DNA from 3 places in the Streptomyces sp. NPDC058221 genome. Region 2 is predicted to be linked to each of the others. Evidence: riboswitches for the same ligand, from Rfam matches in the RefSeq annotation. Region 2 holds a riboswitch; each other region holds the start of a gene.
What was found. Region 2 has a riboswitch for cobalamin ahead of ACFVW8_RS13770 (ribonucleoside-diphosphate reductase subunit alpha). Riboswitches for the same ligand answer to the same signal wherever they lie in the genome.
Positions count from the first base shown of each region.

Region 1: another riboswitch for cobalamin. It lies ahead of metE (5-methyltetrahydropteroyltriglutamate--homocysteine S-methyltransferase); the one in region 2 lies ahead of ACFVW8_RS13770 (ribonucleoside-diphosphate reductase subunit alpha).
Region 3: another riboswitch for cobalamin. It lies ahead of ACFVW8_RS17150 (cobalamin biosynthesis protein); the one in region 2 lies ahead of ACFVW8_RS13770 (ribonucleoside-diphosphate reductase subunit alpha).

Region 1 covers NZ_JBHVWF010000101.1:13,841-19,933, forward strand. Annotated here, with positions in the region: gene ACFVW8_RS27180 (Rieske 2Fe-2S domain-containing protein) at 28-1,122, opposite strand; gene metE (5-methyltetrahydropteroyltriglutamate--homocysteine S-methyltransferase) at 1,322-3,640, opposite strand; cobalamin riboswitch at 3,803-4,020, opposite strand; gene ACFVW8_RS27190 (SDR family oxidoreductase) at 4,115-4,843, opposite strand; gene ACFVW8_RS27195 (hypothetical protein) at 5,218-5,466, shown strand; gene ACFVW8_RS27200 (VOC family protein) at 5,578-6,093, shown strand, end outside.
Region 2 covers NZ_JBHVWF010000033.1:23,834-29,926, forward strand. Annotated here, with positions in the region: gene ACFVW8_RS13765 (ribonucleotide-diphosphate reductase subunit beta) at 1-577, opposite strand, end outside; gene ACFVW8_RS13770 (ribonucleoside-diphosphate reductase subunit alpha) at 577-2,973, opposite strand; cobalamin riboswitch at 3,115-3,252, opposite strand; gene ACFVW8_RS13775 (GNAT family N-acetyltransferase) at 3,306-3,818, opposite strand; gene mctP (monocarboxylate uptake permease MctP) at 3,932-5,560, opposite strand; gene ACFVW8_RS13785 (DUF3311 domain-containing protein) at 5,557-5,808, opposite strand; gene ACFVW8_RS13790 (GntR family transcriptional regulator) at 6,067-6,093, opposite strand, start outside.
Region 3 covers NZ_JBHVWF010000047.1:1,986-8,078, reverse strand. Annotated here, with positions in the region: gene ACFVW8_RS17160 (inorganic phosphate transporter) at 1-961, shown strand, start outside; gene ACFVW8_RS17155 (hypothetical protein) at 974-1,207, shown strand; cobalamin riboswitch at 1,366-1,498, shown strand; gene ACFVW8_RS17150 (cobalamin biosynthesis protein) at 1,643-2,716, shown strand; gene ACFVW8_RS17145 (cobyric acid synthase) at 2,713-4,254, shown strand; gene cobN (cobaltochelatase subunit CobN) at 4,251-6,093, shown strand, end outside.

The DNA.
Region 1 (6,093 bases), on a different contig from region 2:
GGGGCCGGGAAGCAGGAGCCCGCGGACTCAGGAGATCACGGCTTCGTCCCCGCCCTCGCTGTGGCCGAGCCGGCCCGCCGTCTCCTTGGCGGGCAGCTGCGGATAGAAGCGCCGGGCCCAGCGCCTGAAGGGGCCGATCGGGCCGTCGCCTGAGGCCAGTCGGGGCGGCTGCCGGTACTGCTTGTGATGCCAGATCGGGAAGTCCGCCGCTGTGAACTCGCAACTGGACCGGAAGACGACGCGGTCCAGCAGCCGGGCCGCGGTACGGCTGACCGCCCGCGCGAGGGGGGCCGGCAGCCGGTCCGGCTCCGCGAACGAGATCCGGTTCAGCTGCCGGAACTGCATCCGGTTGGGAGCGATCGCCGTAGGCATCACCATCGTGCACATCCGCAGCCCGAACCGAGGTGTGTGCACGTCGGCGTGCAGGCAGCCGAGCCCGTATCCGTCCACCTCCACATCGACGGTGAAGCCGCCTACGAGCGGTGCCGTCTCATGGGCGCGCATGGATACGTGGAACGTGGCGTCGTCATACGTCACCGGCCCGCCGATCTCGGCCCTGGACCAGCCGTGCAGGGTGGCGAAGTGTCCGAGGTCCACCGAGTTCTCGATGACCTCCTGGACGTTTCCGGCCAGCTCCCAGGCGGCCGTACGGGCGGGCCGGTGGCCGATCTCGTGCCAGCGGGGGATCAGCCAGTCCGGCGCGCGACCGTCGTGGTGCCGCCAGACGAAGACGGCGCCGTTGACCTCGTGCACGGGCAGCTGCGTCAGCGGGGAACGCGGCGGCGGCGTGCCGTACCCCGTGCGCAGGCACGCACCGTCGGGCCCGAACGCGAAGAAGTGGAACGGGCACGTGAGGTCGTCGCCGTCGACCTTCGCCAGACCGAGATGGGCACCGAGGTGCGGACAGTACGGGTGGACGGCCCGGAGCGCTCCGGAGCCCAGCCGGTACAGCACGACGTCCTGACCGGCCAGCGGCCGGGTCAGTACGGTGCCCGGACGTAGCTCGTGCGAGAAGGCCAGCGCCGACCAGCCGCTCGGGTAGGGGAGGGAGGGCGCCCCTGCGGCGTCCGCCGGGGTCGGACCCTCACTGATGACACGCCCGTACTCGGTTGGCACTTCCACGACTTCCCCTTCCACGATGCGTCGCCGGAAGGCTGCCCAGACCACCGCGTGTTCCACTCGACACGCCGCACCTCACCCGAACGGGACGAAAAGCGCGACGCGTTGACGGCAGGGCCTCCGATCCGGGCCCACCCGGTGAGCGTCGCCGGCCGGGGCACCCACGCTCACGCGCGGGTGCCCGGCCGTGCGTCACCTTCGGTCAGGAGGCGGGCAGTTCACCTCGGACGGTCCGGGCCGCGGCGACCAGGTTCTCCAGGGACGCCCTGGTCTCGGGCCAGCCGCGGGTCTTCAGGCCGCAGTCGGGGTTGACCCACAGCCGTTCGGCGGGAATGGCAGTCAGCCCCTTGCGGAGCAGGGCGGCGGCCTCGTCCGCACCGGGCACGCGGGGGGAGTGGATGTCGTACACCCCGGGTCCGGCCCCGCGCGGGTAGCCGTGTGCGGCGAGTTCGCGGGCGACCTGCATGTGGGAGCGGGCTGCTTCCAGGCTGATGACGTCGGCGTCGAGGTCGTCGATGGCCTGGACGATGTCGCCGAACTCGGCATAGCACATATGGGTGTGGATCTGGGTGTCCGGACGTACGCCGCTGGTGGTGAGGCGGAAGGACTCGGTGGCCCAGTCCAGGTACGCGGCGCGGCCCGCCGCGCGCAGGGGCAGTGTCTCGCGCAGTGCGGGCTCGTCGACCTGGATGACCGAAGTGCCCGCGCTCTCCAGGTCGTTGACCTCGTCGCGCAGTGCGAGGGCGACCTGCCGTGCGGTGTCGCCGAGGGGCTGGTCGTCGCGGACGAAGGACCAGGCCAGCATGGTGACGGGTCCGGTGAGCATGCCCTTGACCGGACGGCCGGTGAGTGACTGGGCGTACGAGGTCCAGCGCACCGTCATTGGTTCGGGGCGGGAGATGTCGCCGGCCAGGACCGGCGGGCGGACGTAGCGGGTGCCGTAGGACTGGACCCAGCCGTGCTGGGTGGCGAGGTAGCCGGTGAGCTGTTCGGCGAAGTACTGGACCATGTCGTTGCGTTCGGGCTCGCCGTGCACCAGGACGTCGATGCCGGCCTTCTCCTGGAAGGAGATGACCTCGGCGATCTCGGCCTTGATCCGCTCCTCGTAACCGGCGGTGTCGGTCCGGCCCGCTCGCAGGTCGGCACGGGCCGTGCGCAGCTCATTGGTCTGCGGGAACGAACCGATGGTCGTCGTCGGCAGCAACGGCAGCCCGAGGTGGGCGCGTTGGGCCGCGGCCCGCTCGGCGTACGGCTGGGAGCGGCGGCCGTCGGCGTCGGTGACGGCCGCCGTCCTGGCCCGGACAACGGGGTCGCTGGTGAGGGGGGAGTTCTTGCGGGAGGCGAGGTCGGCGCGGTTGGCGGCGATCTCACCGGCGACGGCGTCGATGCCCCGTGCCAGCCCCTTCGCCAGCGTGACGACCTCGGCGGTCTTCTGTTCGGCGAAGGCGAGCCAGCGCAGGATCTGGGGGTCGATGTCCTTCTCGGCCGCCGTGTCGAGTGGCACGTGCAGCAGGGAGCAGGACGCGGCCACGTCGACCCGGTCGGCGAGGCCCAGCAGGGTGGCGAGGGTGGAGAGGGACTTCTCGTAGTCGTTGATCCAGATGTTGCGGCCGTTGACGACGCCTGCGACGAGCCGCTTGCCGGGCAGTCCGCCCACCGAGGCCAGAGCGGGAAGGTTGGCGGCCGCCGCGTCGGTGAAGTCGAGTGCCAGGCCCTCGACCGGGGCCTTCGCCAGGACGGGCAGGGCGTCGCCGAGCCGGTCGAAGTAGGAGGCGATGAGCAGCTTGGGCCGGTCGGTCAGGCTGCCGAGGCCGTCATAGGCGCGGGCGGCGGCGTCGAGTTCGGCCGGGGTGCGGTCCTGGACCAGAGCGGGCTCATCGAGCTGTACCCACTCGGCGCCCGCGGCACGCAGGTCGGCGAGCACCTCCGCGTACACCGGCAGCAGCCGGTCCAGCAGGGCGAGCGGCTCGAAGCCGGCCGGTACCCCCGGGGCGGGCTTGGCCAGCAGGAGGTAGGTGACGGGGCCGACGAGCACCGGCCGGGCGGTGTGCCCGAGCGTGAGGGCTTCCCCGAGCTCGGTGACCTGCTTGGTGGAGTCGGCGGTGAAGACGGTGTCCGGGCCGAGTTCGGGGACGAGGTAGTGGTAGTTGGTGTCGAACCACTTGGTCATTTCCAGCGGAGCCACGTCCTGGGTCCCGCGCGCCATCGCGAAGTAGCCGTCGAGGGCGTCGGTTCCGACGGCCTCGCGGTGCCGCTGGGGGACTGCGCCGACTATGACGCTGGTGTCCAGGACGTGGTCGTAGTACGAGAAGTCGCCGGTGGGCACCTCGTGGACGCCGGCGTCCACCAGCCGCCTCCAGTTGGACCGGCGCAGGCCGGCCGCTGTTTCCCGGAGGGTGTCGGCGGTGACCCGGCCCTTCCAGTAGCCCTCGATGGCCTTTTTCAGTTCCCGGTCGGGGCCCTGGCGGGGGTAGCCGTACACGGTGGCTCGTGCTGCCGCGGCTGCGGGCTTCGCTGTCACGGAAATCTCCTTCGCGAGATGACTCCTGAACATCCCGGGACGGGACGCGGACACGAAGGGGTGACGGACCGGACGGGTGCCTGGCGCGCCTTCGGCGCGGTGCTCCGTCCGGTATGCACGCCGACCCGCCCACGAGGTCACCGGGATATCCGCATGCGAGTGGGTCGCGTGCGGGCAACGGGCAGGTCTTCGGACTCGCGGGCACTTCTGCCGGGGGCAGACTCCTACTGGCCGTCGCTTCCCGGATCCGGCCGGATCCAGTGCGTATGACGGCGGTCGTTCCCACTCACCGCTGCGGGGCAGTCCCGGAATTCCACCGGGTTCCCTCTTACGACGCGCCTGCCTGGCGGACAGGGCGAACCAGCTGCACGGGCCAGACTAAAGGGTCGTCCACGTCCCGGGCGCCGTCGTTCACATTCCGGAACGTGAATTGCGCAACGTCCGGGCCGTCTCCCGGCGGTCCTGGCGGGAGGTTCAGGCGAGCCAGTCGGCGTAGCGGGTGGGGGCGAGGCGGGCGTCCTTGTCCGTGAGCACGTCACCCTTGACTGCGGCGAACATGCCGGCCGTGGGATCGGTGACGACGGTGCGGCGGTCGGACTTGTGGGACAGGGTGAGCCGCCCGAGCTCGTCCAGGGTGAAGACCTCGGGGCCGGCGATGTTCCGGATGCCCTGCAGCGGTGTGCCCGCGGCGACTTCGGAGACTGCCTCGGCCACGTCCCCGGCAGCGATCGGCTGGATCGGCGTCGGCGGCAGCCGGACGGTGTCGCCCTCGGTGGTCCAGGACAGCACCGCGTCGATGAACTCCATGAACTGCGTTGCGCGGACGATCGAGTACGGGATCGTTCCGGCGGCGAGGATCTCCTCCTGGAGTGCCTTGGCCCGGTAGTAGTCCAGCTCCGGGACCCGGTCCACGCCGACGATCGAGAGAATGACGAAGTGGTCCACGCCGCCCTTGCCGCCCGCGGCCAGAAGGTTGTCCATCGAGGTCCGGAAGAATGCCGGGGAGGCTTCGTCGAAGGTGGGGGAGTTCGTCAGGTTGACGATGACATCGGCCCCCGCCACCGCCTCGTCGAGCCCCTTGCCGCTGATGACGTCGACTCCGGTGGACTGCGAGTGCGGCATCGCCTCGTGACCCTCGGCGTTCAGATTCCTGACGACCTGGGACCCGATCAACCCGGTACCGCCGATGACAGCGAATTTCATGGCACGCCCTTCCGTAGAGACCCCCTATGGAGGATATGTCCGAAATGGCAATGAGGGGCCCGGTCGCGCGCCCGTCACGCCCACGGGCTGCGGCCGGTTGATCTCCGCTCCCACGGTCACCGCTTGAATGCTGAACCGGTCGTGGCCGAGCCACGTTCTCTCGAGGAGCGTGATCCGCGCTCCTGTGGGACGAATGTATTGCCCCGCCCGCAGCAGGCCGCGCGCCGACGGAGCCGGCAGGTGGCCGAAGACCTGCGGCGGAGCACCGTAACCGCTGACCAGTGACCAACAGGTTCCGGCAGGACCGTGCATCATCGCCGGCCACCCGGGTACGCGCACCGGGCACCGCACCTGCCGGAGGAAGCGAGAACGCAGTGAACGACCTTCACCCGAAAGACGCCGGAGACAGCGGGGAGCCGATTCCCAGGGACCCGCCCGATCAGCAGGCCGCTGAGGACGAGGACCCCTGGGACGTGGTGGGCGGCCGGATGCACGCGCCCGCCGACGAGGGCCCCGACCCGGATCTTCCCGACACGGACGAGGCCGGGACCGGCCGGCGGGGCGGCCCGAAACCGGGCCGGCACCACCCTGAGCACCCCGTGCCCGACGAGCCGTCCGGCTGACCGCGCGCGAGACGGAAGCCCGAGCGGCCCGCACCGGACACGGCCCGCCGGGATGCGGGCGTCACACCGAGCCGGCCCCTATGACGCGGCGAAGGCTGCGAAGGAGAACCGATGTCTACGTCCGCTGCGGATCAGGTGGTGCCTGTCCCGGGCCTCCCGTGCTGGGTCAACCTGATGGTCGGCGATCTGTCCGCCGCCCGGACCTTCTACACGGCGGTACTCGGCTGGGACTTCCGGGCCAGTTCCCTGGGCGGTCAGTTCCTCGTCGCGTCGGCCGGCGGCGAACCCGTGGCGGGTATCGGCGCCCAGCGCCCGGGGCTCGCCCCGCCCTCGGTGTGGACGCCGTACTTCGCGGTGCGGGACGCCGATGTGACAGCGGCGCGGATCCGGGACCGGGGCGCCACCATGGCGGTCGGGCCGATGGCACTGGGGGAGGGACGAGCCGGACTGGCTGCGGACCGGGACGGGGCCACGTTCGGGTTCTGGGAGGGCCCCGCACTGGCCTGGCTGCCGGGGGAGGGCAGCGCACCCGCCCGAATCGACCTCCAGACCCGTGACGTGTTCGACGCCGCGGTCTTCTACGGGGAGGTCTTCGGCTGGGACGCGGGCGCGGACTTCGACATCGTT
Region 2 (6,093 bases):
AGTAGACGTAGGCGAACGCGCCGTAGAAGAACAGCCCCTCGATGCACGCCGCGAAGCAGATCAGGTTCAGCAGGAAGCGGCGGCGGTCGGCCTTCGTCTCCAGCCGGTCGATCTTCTCGACCGAGTCCATCCAGCGGAAGCAGAACTGCGCCTTCTCGCGGATCGACGGGATCTCCTCGACCGCGTCGAAGGCGGCCGCCCGGTCGTCCGGGTCGGGCAGATAGGTGTCGAGCAGCGTCAGATAGAACTGGACGTGCACGGCCTCCTCGAAGAGCTGCCGCGACAGGTACAGCCGCGCCTCGGGGGAGTTGATGTGCTTGTACAGCGTCAGCACGAGGTTGTTGGAGACGATCGAGTCACCCGTCGCGAAGAACGCGACGAGCCGGCCGATCATGTGCTGCTCGCCCGGGGACAGCTTGGCGAGATCGGCGACGTCGGAGTGGAGGTCGACCTCCTCCACCGTCCAGGTGTTCTTGATCGCGTCCCGGTAGCGCTCGTAGAAGTCCGGGTAGCGCATGGGCCGCAAGGTCAGTTCGAAGCCCGGGTCGAGCAGGTTCTTGTTGTCGTTGGTGCTCATTACTGACAGGCCTCGCAGGACTCGGGGTTTTCGAGGGAGCAGGCGATCGCGTCCGCGTCGGGCGCCGCGGCCTGCTGCACGGGAATGGGGGTGGCGGCCGCCGCCTGGCCGGACGCGGCACGGGCGATCCGGGTCGCCGGGCGCGAGCGCAGGTAGTACGTCGTCTTCAGCCCCTGCTTCCAGGCGTACGCGTACATCGAGGAGAGCTTGCCGATCGTCGGCGTCTCCAGGAACAGGTTCAGCGACTGGCTCTGGTCGAGGAACGGCGTACGGGCCGCCGCCATGTCGATCAGTCCGCGCTGCGGGATCTCCCACGCCGTGCGGTACAGCGCCCGCACCTCCTCGGGGATCCACGCGAAGCCCTGCACCGAGCCGCTCGCCTCGCGCAGCGCCTCACGGGTCCGCGCGTCCCACACGCCGAGCTTCTTCAGCTCGTCCACGAGGTAGGCGTTCACCTGGAGGAACTCACCGCTGAGCGTCTCGCGCTTGAAGAGGTTGGAGACCTGCGGCTCGATGCACTCGTACACACCCGCGATGGAGGCGATCGTCGCCGTCGGCGCGATGGCCAGGAGCAGCGAGTTGCGCATCCCGCTCTTCGCGACGCGGGCCCGCAGCGCGTCCCAGCGCTCCGGCCAGCTCAGCTCGGTGTCGTAGTGGTCCGGGTGCAGCACACCGCGGGCGGCACGCGTCTCGGACCAGGCGGGGAGCGGACCCGACCGTTCGGCGAGGTCGCAGGACGCCTCGTAGGCGGCGAGCATGATGCGCTCGGAGATCTTCGTCGACAGCGCGCGCGCCTCGGGGGAGTCGAACGGCAGCCGCAGCTGGAAGAAGACGTCCTGGAGGCCCATCGCGCCCAGACCCACCGGCCGCCAGCGGGCGTTGGAGCGCCCGGCCTGCTCGGTCGGGTAGAAGTTGATGTCGACGACCCGGTCGAGGAAGGTCACGGCGGTACGGACGGTGGCGTCCAAACGCTCCCAGTCGATGGTGCCGTCGGCGACGAACGCGCCGAGGTTGACCGAGCCCAGGTTGCAGACGGCCGTCTCGCCGTCGTCGGTGACTTCCAGGATCTCGGTGCACAGGTTCGAGGAGTGCACGACCCGGCCGGGCTCGGCGGTCTGGTTCGCGGTCCGGTTGGAGGCGTCCTTGAACGTCATCCAGCCCTGGCCGGTCTGGGCCAGCGTCCGCATCATCCGGCCGTAGAGCTCACGCGCCGGCATGGTCTTGCGCGCAAGGCCCTTGGCCTCGGCCGCGCGGTAGACGGCGTCGAACTCGTCGCCCCACAGGTCGACCAGCTCGGGCACATCGGCCGGGGAGAACAGCGACCAGGTGCCATCCGCGTCCACGCGGCGCATGAACTCGTCCGGGATCCAGTGCGCCAGGTTCAGGTTGTGCGTGCGCCGCTGGTCCTCGCCCGTGTTGTCGCGCAGCTCAAGGAACTCCTCGATGTCCGCGTGCCACGTCTCCAGGTAGACGGCGGCGGCGCCCTTGCGCCGGCCGCCCTGGTTGACCGCGGCGACGGAGGCGTCGAGCGTCTTCAGGAACGGCACGATGCCGTTGGAGTGCCCGTTGGTGCCGCGGATCAGCGAACCGCGGGCGCGGATACGGGAGTACGAGAGGCCGATGCCGCCCGCGTGCTTGGACAGGCGCGCCACCTGGTGGTAGCGGTCGTAGATCGAGTCGAGCTCGTCCCGTGGTGAGTCCAGCAGGTAGCAGGAGGACATCTGCGGGTGCCGGGTACCGGAGTTGAAGAGCGTGGGGGACGAGGGCAGATAGTCCAGCCGGCTCATCAGCCGGTACAGCGCGGCGACCTCGTCCAGGGCGCGCTCGGATGTGTCCTCGGCGAGTCCGGCGGCGACGCGCAGCATGAAGTGCTGCGGGGTCTCGATGACCTGGCGGGTGATCGGGTGCCGCAGGAGGTAGCGGCTGTACAGGGTGCGCAGGCCGAAGTAGCCGAAGCGGTCGTCGGCGCCGTCGGCGAGCGCCTGCCCCACCAGGGCGTCGAGCGCGGCGGCGTGGAGCGTCACGAACTCGGCGGTGCGGTCCGCGATCAGGCCCTCGCGGTGTCCGACGGCGACCGAGGCTTCGATCGACGTCGCGCCCTGGCCGGCCGCCTCGTCCGCGATGGAGCGGGTGAGGAGGCGGGCGGCGAGCCGGGAGTAGGCGGGGTCCTCGGAGATCAGGCCCGCGGCGGCCTCGGTGGCCAGCGAGCGCAGCTCGGCCTCGTCCGACCGGGCGTTGCGGCCGCGGAGCGCGGCGGCGGCGACGCGTCCGGGGTCGGTGTCGGGCAGATCCGCTGTGAGGTCGGTGAGGGTCCGCAGCAGTGCGGTTCCCGGTCCGTCGCTCGTGGATCCCGTTGATTCGGCCGCTGAAACCGGATCGGCTGGCGCGATGGTCACGTGGTGCTCTCCCTCGCTCGGCTCGGGGCCGGCGGGGGAACGGGGGCAGCCGGGCGGAGCCGGGCCCCGGTCCTGGCGGCACTCCGTACGGCGTCCACCGGCCCATCCACGAGGCCCGGACGTCTGGGCATCCGGATCGGTCGAGCCGGATGTGCTGTCGGCAGGTCCTCGGACTCAGGGGTGCCCAAAAGCACACCGAACACACCGTTGCGGGACAGTTCCGGATTCGCACCGGATTTCCCTGCGGCGACAGCGAGCACGAGCATACATGTGGGGGCAGCCGGATACGGCAGCCCCCACATGTTGTGTCGCGCGGGATATTTGGTGTGACGCTATGACGTCGCCGGAAGCGCCAGGCGATACGTCAGCAGCTTGAGGTCGTCGAGCGGATTCCAGTCCCTCTCGGGCGTCCGTACGAAGCCGAGGCGCCCGTAGATCCTATGGGCGCCGCGCATCGCCGGCTGCGTCGACAGGACGATCCCGGTGACCCCCGCGGTGCCCCGTGCGCGGTCGATGCAGGCCCGTACGAGCGCCTCACCGGCCCCGGCTCCCCGGGCCTCGCGGGAGACCGCGAGCATCCGGAACTCGGCCTCGTCCGGCGCCGCGATATCGGCCCACCGGTTCCCCGGCGGGGCGTAGGTGACTCCGCCCAGGATGCGGCCCCGCGCGTCGGCGGCGACGAGCACCTCGGCCTCGGCGGCCCGCCGGGCGACGTCGCGCAGGTGCACCAGGTACGGATCGTCGGCACCGAAGTCCAGCAGCCCGTCCCCGAGATAGGCCTCGGCGGTGATCTCGCCGAGGAGGGCGTGTTCGGCGGGCTCGACCGGCCGGATCGTCATGTCCATGGGCGGAAGTCTGCCGCACCCCCGGGCCGTGCCCGCAAGTGTTTTCCGCCGGGCACACGGACGGGCCGCCGTACCCCCTGCGTGTGGGGGTGCGACGGCCCGTACCGGCGTTGTCAGTGACCGCCCGGCGCCCCGGCCGTGGCCGGCGGGAGCTCCGTCTGCACGCCCGGGTCGCCCTCGTCCGCGGTGTAGTCGCCCGGAGAGGTCTCGTCGACCCCGGCGGGGGCCTTCAGAGCGTTCAGGACGAAGGTGAGGACGACGGTGACCACGATGTTCAGCACGAACGCCGTGAGGCCGATGTAGCCGATCTCCCCGAGGCCCGGGATCTCCTTGGAGGACCCGCCGAAGTGCGCCTGGGTCGGGCTGGCGACGCCGTAGGCGGCGGCCGTCCCGTAGACCATGCCGACCGCCCAGCCGGCGAGCAGCGCCCAGCGGTGGAACCACCGGGTGAACAGGCCGCCGACCAGGGCCGGCATCGTCTGGAGGATCCAGATCCCGCCCAGCAGCTGGAAGTTGATCGCGACTGTCTTGTCCATGGTGAGGACGAAGGCGAGTGCGCCGACCTTCACCAGCAGCGACACGAGCTTGGAGACCTTGGTCTCCTGCGCGGGTGTCGCGTCGGGCTTCAGGAAGTCCTTGTAGATGTTCCGGGTGAACAGGTTCGCCGCGGCGATCGACATGATCGCCGCGGGCACCAGGGCGCCGATGCCGATGGCGGCGAACGCCACGCCCGCGAACCAGTCGGGGAACATGTTCTCGAAGAGCTGCGGGATCGCCAGCTGGCCGTTGTCCACCTTGACCCCGGCGGCGATCGCCATGAAGCCGAGCAGTGCGAGCAGCCCCAGCATCAGCGAGTACAGCGGCAGGATCGTGGTGTTGCGGCGGATCACGTTGCGGCTGCGGCTGGACAGCGTCGCCGTGATCGAGTGCGGATACATGAAGAGCGCGAGCGCCGAACCCAGTGCCAGGGTGGCGTAACCCCACTGACCCTCCGCGCCGGGCGCGAGCGCACCGGTCGGCTTGCCGCCCGGCGGGCCGTTGAACTTGTCCTGCGCGGCGGCGAAGATGTCGTCGAAGCCGCCGAGCTTGATCGGGATGTAGATGATCGCCACGGCGATGACCAGGTAGATCAGCCCGTCCTTGACGAACGCGATCAGCGCGGGCGCGCGCAGGCCCGAGGAGTAGGTGTACGCGGCGAGCACCGCGAACGCGATCAGCAGCGGCAGGTCCTTGACGAACCAGCTGGTGTTCTCGCCGCCGCCGACGCCCATCACGTCCAGCACCGCCTGGATGCCTACGAGTTGGAGCGCGATGTACGGCATGGTGGCGAGGATGCCGGTGACGGCGACCGCCAGCGAGAGCCCCTTCGAGCCGAACCGGCCGCGGACGAAGTCCGAGGTGGTGACGTAGCCGTGCTTGTGCGAGACCGACCACAGCCGCGGCAGGAAGGTGAAGATCATCGGGTACACCAGGATGGTGTAGGGCACCGCGAAGAAACCTGCCGCGCCCGCCGCGTAGATCGCCGCGGGTACGGCGACGAAGGTGTACGCGGTGTAGAGGTCGCCGCCGAGCAGGAACCAGGTGACCCAGGTGCCGAACGACCGTCCGCCCAGGCCCCATTCGTCCAGGCTTGCCTCGTTCTCGGCCTTGCGCCAGCGGGCGGCCATGAAGCCGACGACCGTGACGGCCAGGAAGAAGAAGATGAAGACGCCGAGTGCGACGCCGTTCACGCCGTCCTTCATGCCGACGCACCCCCCTTGCGGGAGCGCTGGTCACGCTGCCACAGCTTGTACGCGATCATCGTCAGCGCGGTGGAGATGAGCACCCAGAGCATCTGGTACCAGTAGAAGAACGGGATGCCGATGAAGGTCGGATCGACCTTGGCATACGAACTCACCCAGAGCATCGCCACGAACGGCGCGATGAGGCAGAGGGCGATGACCACCCGCACGGGTGTGACCGTCGGTGGTTTTCCTGGGTCTGCTGGCATTGCGGCGACTCCGTCCCCTCGCTGATCACCATGTGTAATGCGCAGGAAATCTAAGCGAGGGTCCCGCCCACCGTCACCCCCTGTCCGCATTGCGGTCCGGCAACGGTCCTCCGGGCGGGCCCGGATGGTCGAAATGCCGTCAAACGTACGAGGCTTGGTCCAGACCAATGATGGTGCGAGGGGGTGCCGTTGCCCGAACAGCCCCCGGGGAAGCGGTTCCTCGGGGGCTGTTCGGAATGCGCGGCGGAGCCGGCTCGTTCAGTCCAGCGGACGCTTCAGACGGGC
Region 3 (6,093 bases), on a different contig from region 2:
CCACGCCCTCTTCGGCGGTCTGATCGGGGCCGCGGTGATGTCCGCCGGCTGGTCGTCCGTCGACGGCGGCACCGTCGTCACCAAGGTGCTGCTCCCCGCGGTCGCCGCCCCCATCGTCGCCGGACTGGCCGCGCTGCTGGCCACCAGGCTGACGTACCGGATCGGCGGGAAGGTCACGGGCGGCGCCCAGGAGAAGGCGACCGCCAAGGGCTACCGCGCCGGACAGATCGCCTCCGCCGGGCTGGTCTCCCTCGCCCACGGCACCAACGACGCGCAGAAGACGATGGGCATCATCACGCTGGCCCTGGTCACCGGCGGAGTCCTCTCCCCCGGTTCGAACCCGCCCGTCTGGGTCATCATCAGCGCCGGTATGGCCATCGCGCTCGGCACCTACCTGGGCGGCTGGCGCATCATCCGCACCATGGGCAGCGGTCTCACCGAGCTCAAGCCGCCGCAGGGCTTCGCCGCCCAGACCAGTGCGGCCACGGTCATCCTGGCCTCCTCGCACCTCGGCTTCTCCCTCTCCACCACCCAGTCCTGCTCCGGCGCGGTGATGGGCGCCGGTCTCGGCCGCCGGGGCGGTGTGGTCCGCTGGTCCACCGCCACCCGGATGTTCGTCGCCTGGGGTCTGACGCTGCCGGCCGCCGGTCTGGTCGGCGCGGGGGCGGAGTACCTCACCAAGCAGGGCACCTGGGGTGTCGTGCTCGTCGCCGTACTGCTGATCGCGGGCTCCGGAGCGATCTGGATCCTGTCCCGCCGCAAGCCGGTCGGCCAGGACGATGTCGCACCCGGCGCCCAGGACGGCGCTCCGGCCACCCCGGACGCCGAACCCGCGGGCGTCGTCACCACCGCCATCGCGGCCGTCAGCCCGCCGCCCACCGCGGCCCAGGCACAGCAGGACTTCAAGACCACGATCCCGGCCCCGTCCGTAGCCGACCCGGCACGACCTGCCACGGTGTAAGGAAGATCCCGCATGAACATCGACTGGGCAGCCCTCGGCACCGTCTTCGGCGTCTCCCTCGTCGCCACCGTCGCCCTGGTGGGTCTCTTCACCCTCGGCATCGTCGGCCTCTCCAGGCAGCCCGAACCGGCCGCACAGGACGGCCGGGCCGGCGGGTCCCTGATGCTGGCCCGCGCGGGCGCGTACGTCTGCTTCGGGCTGTGCGCGGCGGCGGTCGCGTACGGCATCTATCTGATCGTCGCCTGAACCGCGGCCTCCGACCGATCCATCACATCGGGCCGGACGCACCTCGTGTGCGTCCGGCCCGATGTGCGTCTCAGCACACTGCACCGCCGCAGGTCAACGGCAGGTTGACGGGCGTTCGCAGAGCGTGGTGGACTGCCGGAGCCAATTACGGCGACAGCAGAGGAAGCCGGTGCGAATCCGGCGCGGTCCCGCCACTGTCACCGGGGAGCAGTCCCCCACCAACGGAAGTCACGGTCCACGCAAGCGGACTGGAAGGCCGGGGGAACTGCGGATCCGGGAGCCAGGAGACTCTCGTCGCCGGTCACGTCGAACCAGGGCGCGGACCCTGAGTGAGGACATATCGCCATGCCCGGCCGCCGTGCGTCCGTATCTGTGCCGCCCCTTCCAGAAGTCCTCTGTACGAAGGTCCTTCGAGGCGCAACGGCCGGCTGAACCGTGCGTGCCGATCGCATCTTCGCGTACGGCGCCACGGCCGGTCTGATCGGCGATCTGCTGCTCGGTGATCCCCGCCGGGGACATCCGGTCGCCGCTTTCGGGCGGGCCGCGGCAGGCGTCGAACGCCGTCTGTGGCGCGACCACCGCGGGTGGGGCGCGCTGCACACCCTGGTCTGCGCCGGAGGCGCCGCGGGTGGCGCGGCGCTGGCCGCCCGCGCGCTGCGCCGCCGACCCGCCGCATCCGTCGCCCTGACCGCCGCCGCCACCTGGTCCGTCGTCGGCGGTACGTCGCTGGGGCGCGAGGCCCGCTCCATCGGCGGCGCCCTCGCGGCCGGGGACATCGACCTGGCCCGTGAGCGGCTGCCCCGTCTCTGCGGCCGCGACCCGCAGTCCCTGGACGGGCCGGGGATCGCCCGCGCCGTGGTGGAGTCCGTCGCCGAGAACACCTCGGACGCCGTGGTGGGCGCCCTGGTGTGGGGTGCGATGGGCGGGGTCCCCGGGCTCGTCGGCTTCCGCGCCGCCAACACCCTCGACGCGATGGTCGGTCACCGGTCACCCCGCTATCTGCGCTACGGATGGGCCTCGGCCCGCCTGGACGACGTCGCGGGCTGGCCGGGCGCACGGCTGACGGCTCTGCTCGCCGTCGCCGCCGGCGGGCGGCCCCTCGGCGCACTGCGGGCCTGGCGGGCGGACGCGGCCAAGCACCCGAGCCCCAACGCCGGTCCGGTGGAGGCCTCCTTCGCGGGCGCGCTCGGCGTACGGCTCGGCGGCACCCTCGCCTACGGCGGCCGCGTCGAGCACCGCCCGGTGCTCAACGGGGAGACGGGCCGGGCCGTGGAGACCGAGGACATCGAGCGTGCCGTACGGCTCTCGCGGCGCGTCGGCGTGCTGGCCCTCGGCGTGAGCGTGGCCGCCCGCCTGGGCACGGCCGTCGCCGCACGCCGGATCGCGGGAGCCCGCACCACCGGGCGGCGTGCGAAAGGACTCCGTACCGCAGGAACTCGTACCGCGGGACCTCGCACGGCACAGCCCCGTACCGCAGGGCCTCGTGCCTCAGGACGGAGAGCGCCATGAGCGGCGGACTGCTGGTCGCCGGGACCACATCGGACGCGGGCAAGAGCGTCGTCACAGCGGGCATCTGCCGCTGGCTGGTGCGCCGGGGCGTGAAGGTCGCACCGTTCAAGGCACAGAACATGTCCCTGAACTCGTTCGTCACCCGCGAGGGCGCCGAGATCGGCCGCGCCCAGGCCATGCAGGCCCAGGCCGCCCGGGTGGAGCCCACCGCGCTGATGAACCCGGTGCTGCTCAAGCCCGGCAGCGACCGTTCCAGCCAGGTCGTCCTGATGGGGCGTCCGGTGGGCGAGATGAGTGCGCGCGGCTACCACGGCGGCCGGCAGGAAACGCTGCTGTCCACCGTCGTGGACTGCCTGGAGCAGCTTCGGGGCACGTATGACGCGGTGATCTGCGAGGGGGCGGGCAGTCCGGCCGAGATCAACCTTCGGCGCACGGACATCGTGAACATGGGCATCGCACGGGCGGCACGCTTCCCGGTGGTGGTCGTCGGCGACATCGACCGCGGCGGGGTCTTCGCCTCGTTCTTCGGCACGACCGCACTGCTCGCCGCCGAGGACCAGGCGCTGATCGCCGGCTACCTGGTCAACAAGTTCCGCGGCGACGTGTCCCTGCTGGAACCCGGCCTTGACATGCTGCTCGGTCTCACCGGACGGCCGACGTACGGCGTACTGCCGTACGCCCACGGTCTCGGCATCGACGAGGAGGACGGCCTGCGGGTGTCGATGCGCGGCACCGTACGGGAGTCGGTCCTCGCCCCGCCGCACGGCGAGGACATCCTGCGCGTCGCCGTCTGCGCCGTGCCCCTGATGTCCAACTTCACCGACGTGGACGCGCTGGCCGCCGAACCGGGCGTCGTCGTGCGGTTCGTGGACCGCGCCGAGGAACTGCACGACGCCGACCTCGTCATCGTGCCCGGCACCCGCGGCACCGTGAAGGCGCTCGCCTGGCTGCGCGAGCGCGGGCTCGCCGACGCCCTGCTGCGACGCGCCGACGAGGGGCGCCCCGTCCTCGGCATCTGCGGCGGCTACCAGATCCTCGGCGAACACATCGAGGACGAGGTGGAGTCGCGCGCCGGGCACGTCGACGGACTCGGACTGCTGCCCGTACGCATCCGGTTCGACCGCGAGAAGACCCTCGCCCGGCCGGCCGGTGAGGCGCTCGGCGCCCCCGTCGACGGGTACGAGATCCACCACGGCGTCGCCGATGTGCGCGGCGGCGAGCCGTTCCTCACCGACGGGCAGGGGCAGCCGCTCGACGGCTGCCGGTCCGGCGCCGTGTGGGGCACCCACTGGCACGGCTCGCTGGAGAGCGACGTCTTCCGCCGGCGCTTCCTGACCGAGATCGCGCACACCGCCGGCCGCCGCTTCGTGGCCGCCCCCGACACCTGCTTCGCCGAGCTGCGCGAGGAACAACTCGACCGGCTCGGCGACCTCATCGAAGAACACGCGGACACCGATGCGCTGTGGCGACTCATCGAGTCGGGCGCACCGGCAGGCCTTCCCTTCATCGCCCCCGGAGCACCTGGAGCACTCGCATGAACGCCCCGCCGACCGCCCCGCCGAGCCCCGTGCTGCTGTTGTCGACCGCCGATACCGACCTCCTCGCCGCCCGCGCCTCGGGCGCACCCTTCCGGATCGGCAACCCGACCCGTATCGACGTCCAGGAGGAACTGCCCGCGCTGATCGAGGGATCCGCCGTCGCCGTCGTCCGTCTGCTGGGCGGCAAGCGCGCCTGGGAGGACGGACTCGCGGCGCTCAAGGCGTCCGGCATCCCGACCGTGCTGCTCGGCGGTGAGGCGGTGCCGGACGCGGAGCTGATGGCCGAGTCCTCCGCACCGGCCGGTGTGGTCGCCGAGGCGCTGCGCTACCTGGTGGAGGGCGGTCCGGGCAACCTCGTGGAGCTGGCCCGCTTCCTCTCCGACACCGTCCTGCTGACCGGGCACGGCTTCGCCGAACCGCAGAAGATGCCCGAGTGGGGGGTGCACGGCGACCGGAAGTTCATCGAGGGCCGGCCGACCGTCGGGGTGCTCTTCTACCGGGCGCACCAGCTCTCCGGGAACACCTCGTTCGTCGATGTCCTGTGCGACGCCGTCGAGGCGCGCGGCGCGAACGCGCTTGCCGTGTACTGCGGTTCGCTGCGCGGCGCGGACCCCGCCCTGTACGAGCTGCTCGGCCGGACCGACGCGCTGGTCGCCACGGTCCTTGCGGCCGGCGGCACCCGCGCGTCGGACGCCTCGGCCGGGGGCGACGACGAGGCCTGGGACATCGGCGCGCTCGCCGATCTGAACGTGCCGGTGCTCCAGGGGCTGTGCCTGACGTCCTCGCGCGCCGCCTGGGACGCGTCGGACGCGGCGCTCTCCCCCATGGACGCCGCCATGCAGGTCGCCATCCCCGAGTTCGACGGGCGGCTGATCACCGTCCCGTTCTCCTTCAAGGAGCAGGGACCCGACGACGTACCGGTGTACCGGGCCGACCCCGAACGGGCCGCCCGCGTCGCCGGGATCGCCGTGCGGCACGCCGCGCTGAAGCACAAGACCAACGCCGAGAAGAAGCTCGCCCTCGTCTTCACCGCCTACCCCACCAAGCACTCCCGCGTCGGCAACGCGGTCGGCCTGGACACGCCCGCCTCCGCGGTCCGCGTCCTGGACGCGCTGCGCGATGCCGGTTACGGCGTCGAGGGGCACCCGGACAACGGTGACGAGCTCATCCACCGCCTGATCAACGCCGGTGGCCACGACGTGGAGTGGCTCACCGAGGAGCAGCTCGCGGCGGCACCCGCGCGGGTGCCACTGGCCGATTACCAGGCGTGGTTCGCGAAGCTGGACCCGGCGATGCGGGACTCCATGCTGGAGCACTGGGGCGAGCCGCCGGGCCAGTTGTACCTGGACGGCGACGACATCGTGCTCGCCTCGCTCCAGTTCGGGAACGTGGTGGTGCTCATCCAGCCGCCGCGCGGATTCGGCGAGAACCCGATCGCGATCTACCACGACCCGGACATGCCGCCCTCGCACCACTACCTGGCCACCTACCGCTGGCTGGAAAACACATTCGGTGCGGACGCCGTCGTCCACATGGGCAAGCACGGCACGATGGAGTGGCTGCCCGGCAAGGGCCTCGGCCTGTCCGCCGGCTGCGGCCCGGACGCGGTGCTCGGCGAACTCCCGCTGATCTACCCGTTCATCGTCAACGACCCGGGCGAGGGCACCCAGGCCAAACGCCGCGGCCACGCCACGGTGGTGGACCACCTCGTCCCGCCGATGGCCCGCGCCGACACCTACGGCGATCTGGCGAAACTGGAGCAGCTGCTCGACGAATACGCGCTGGTCAGCGATCTGGACCCGACCAAGGCTCCCTCGGTGCGGGCGCAGATCTGGACAC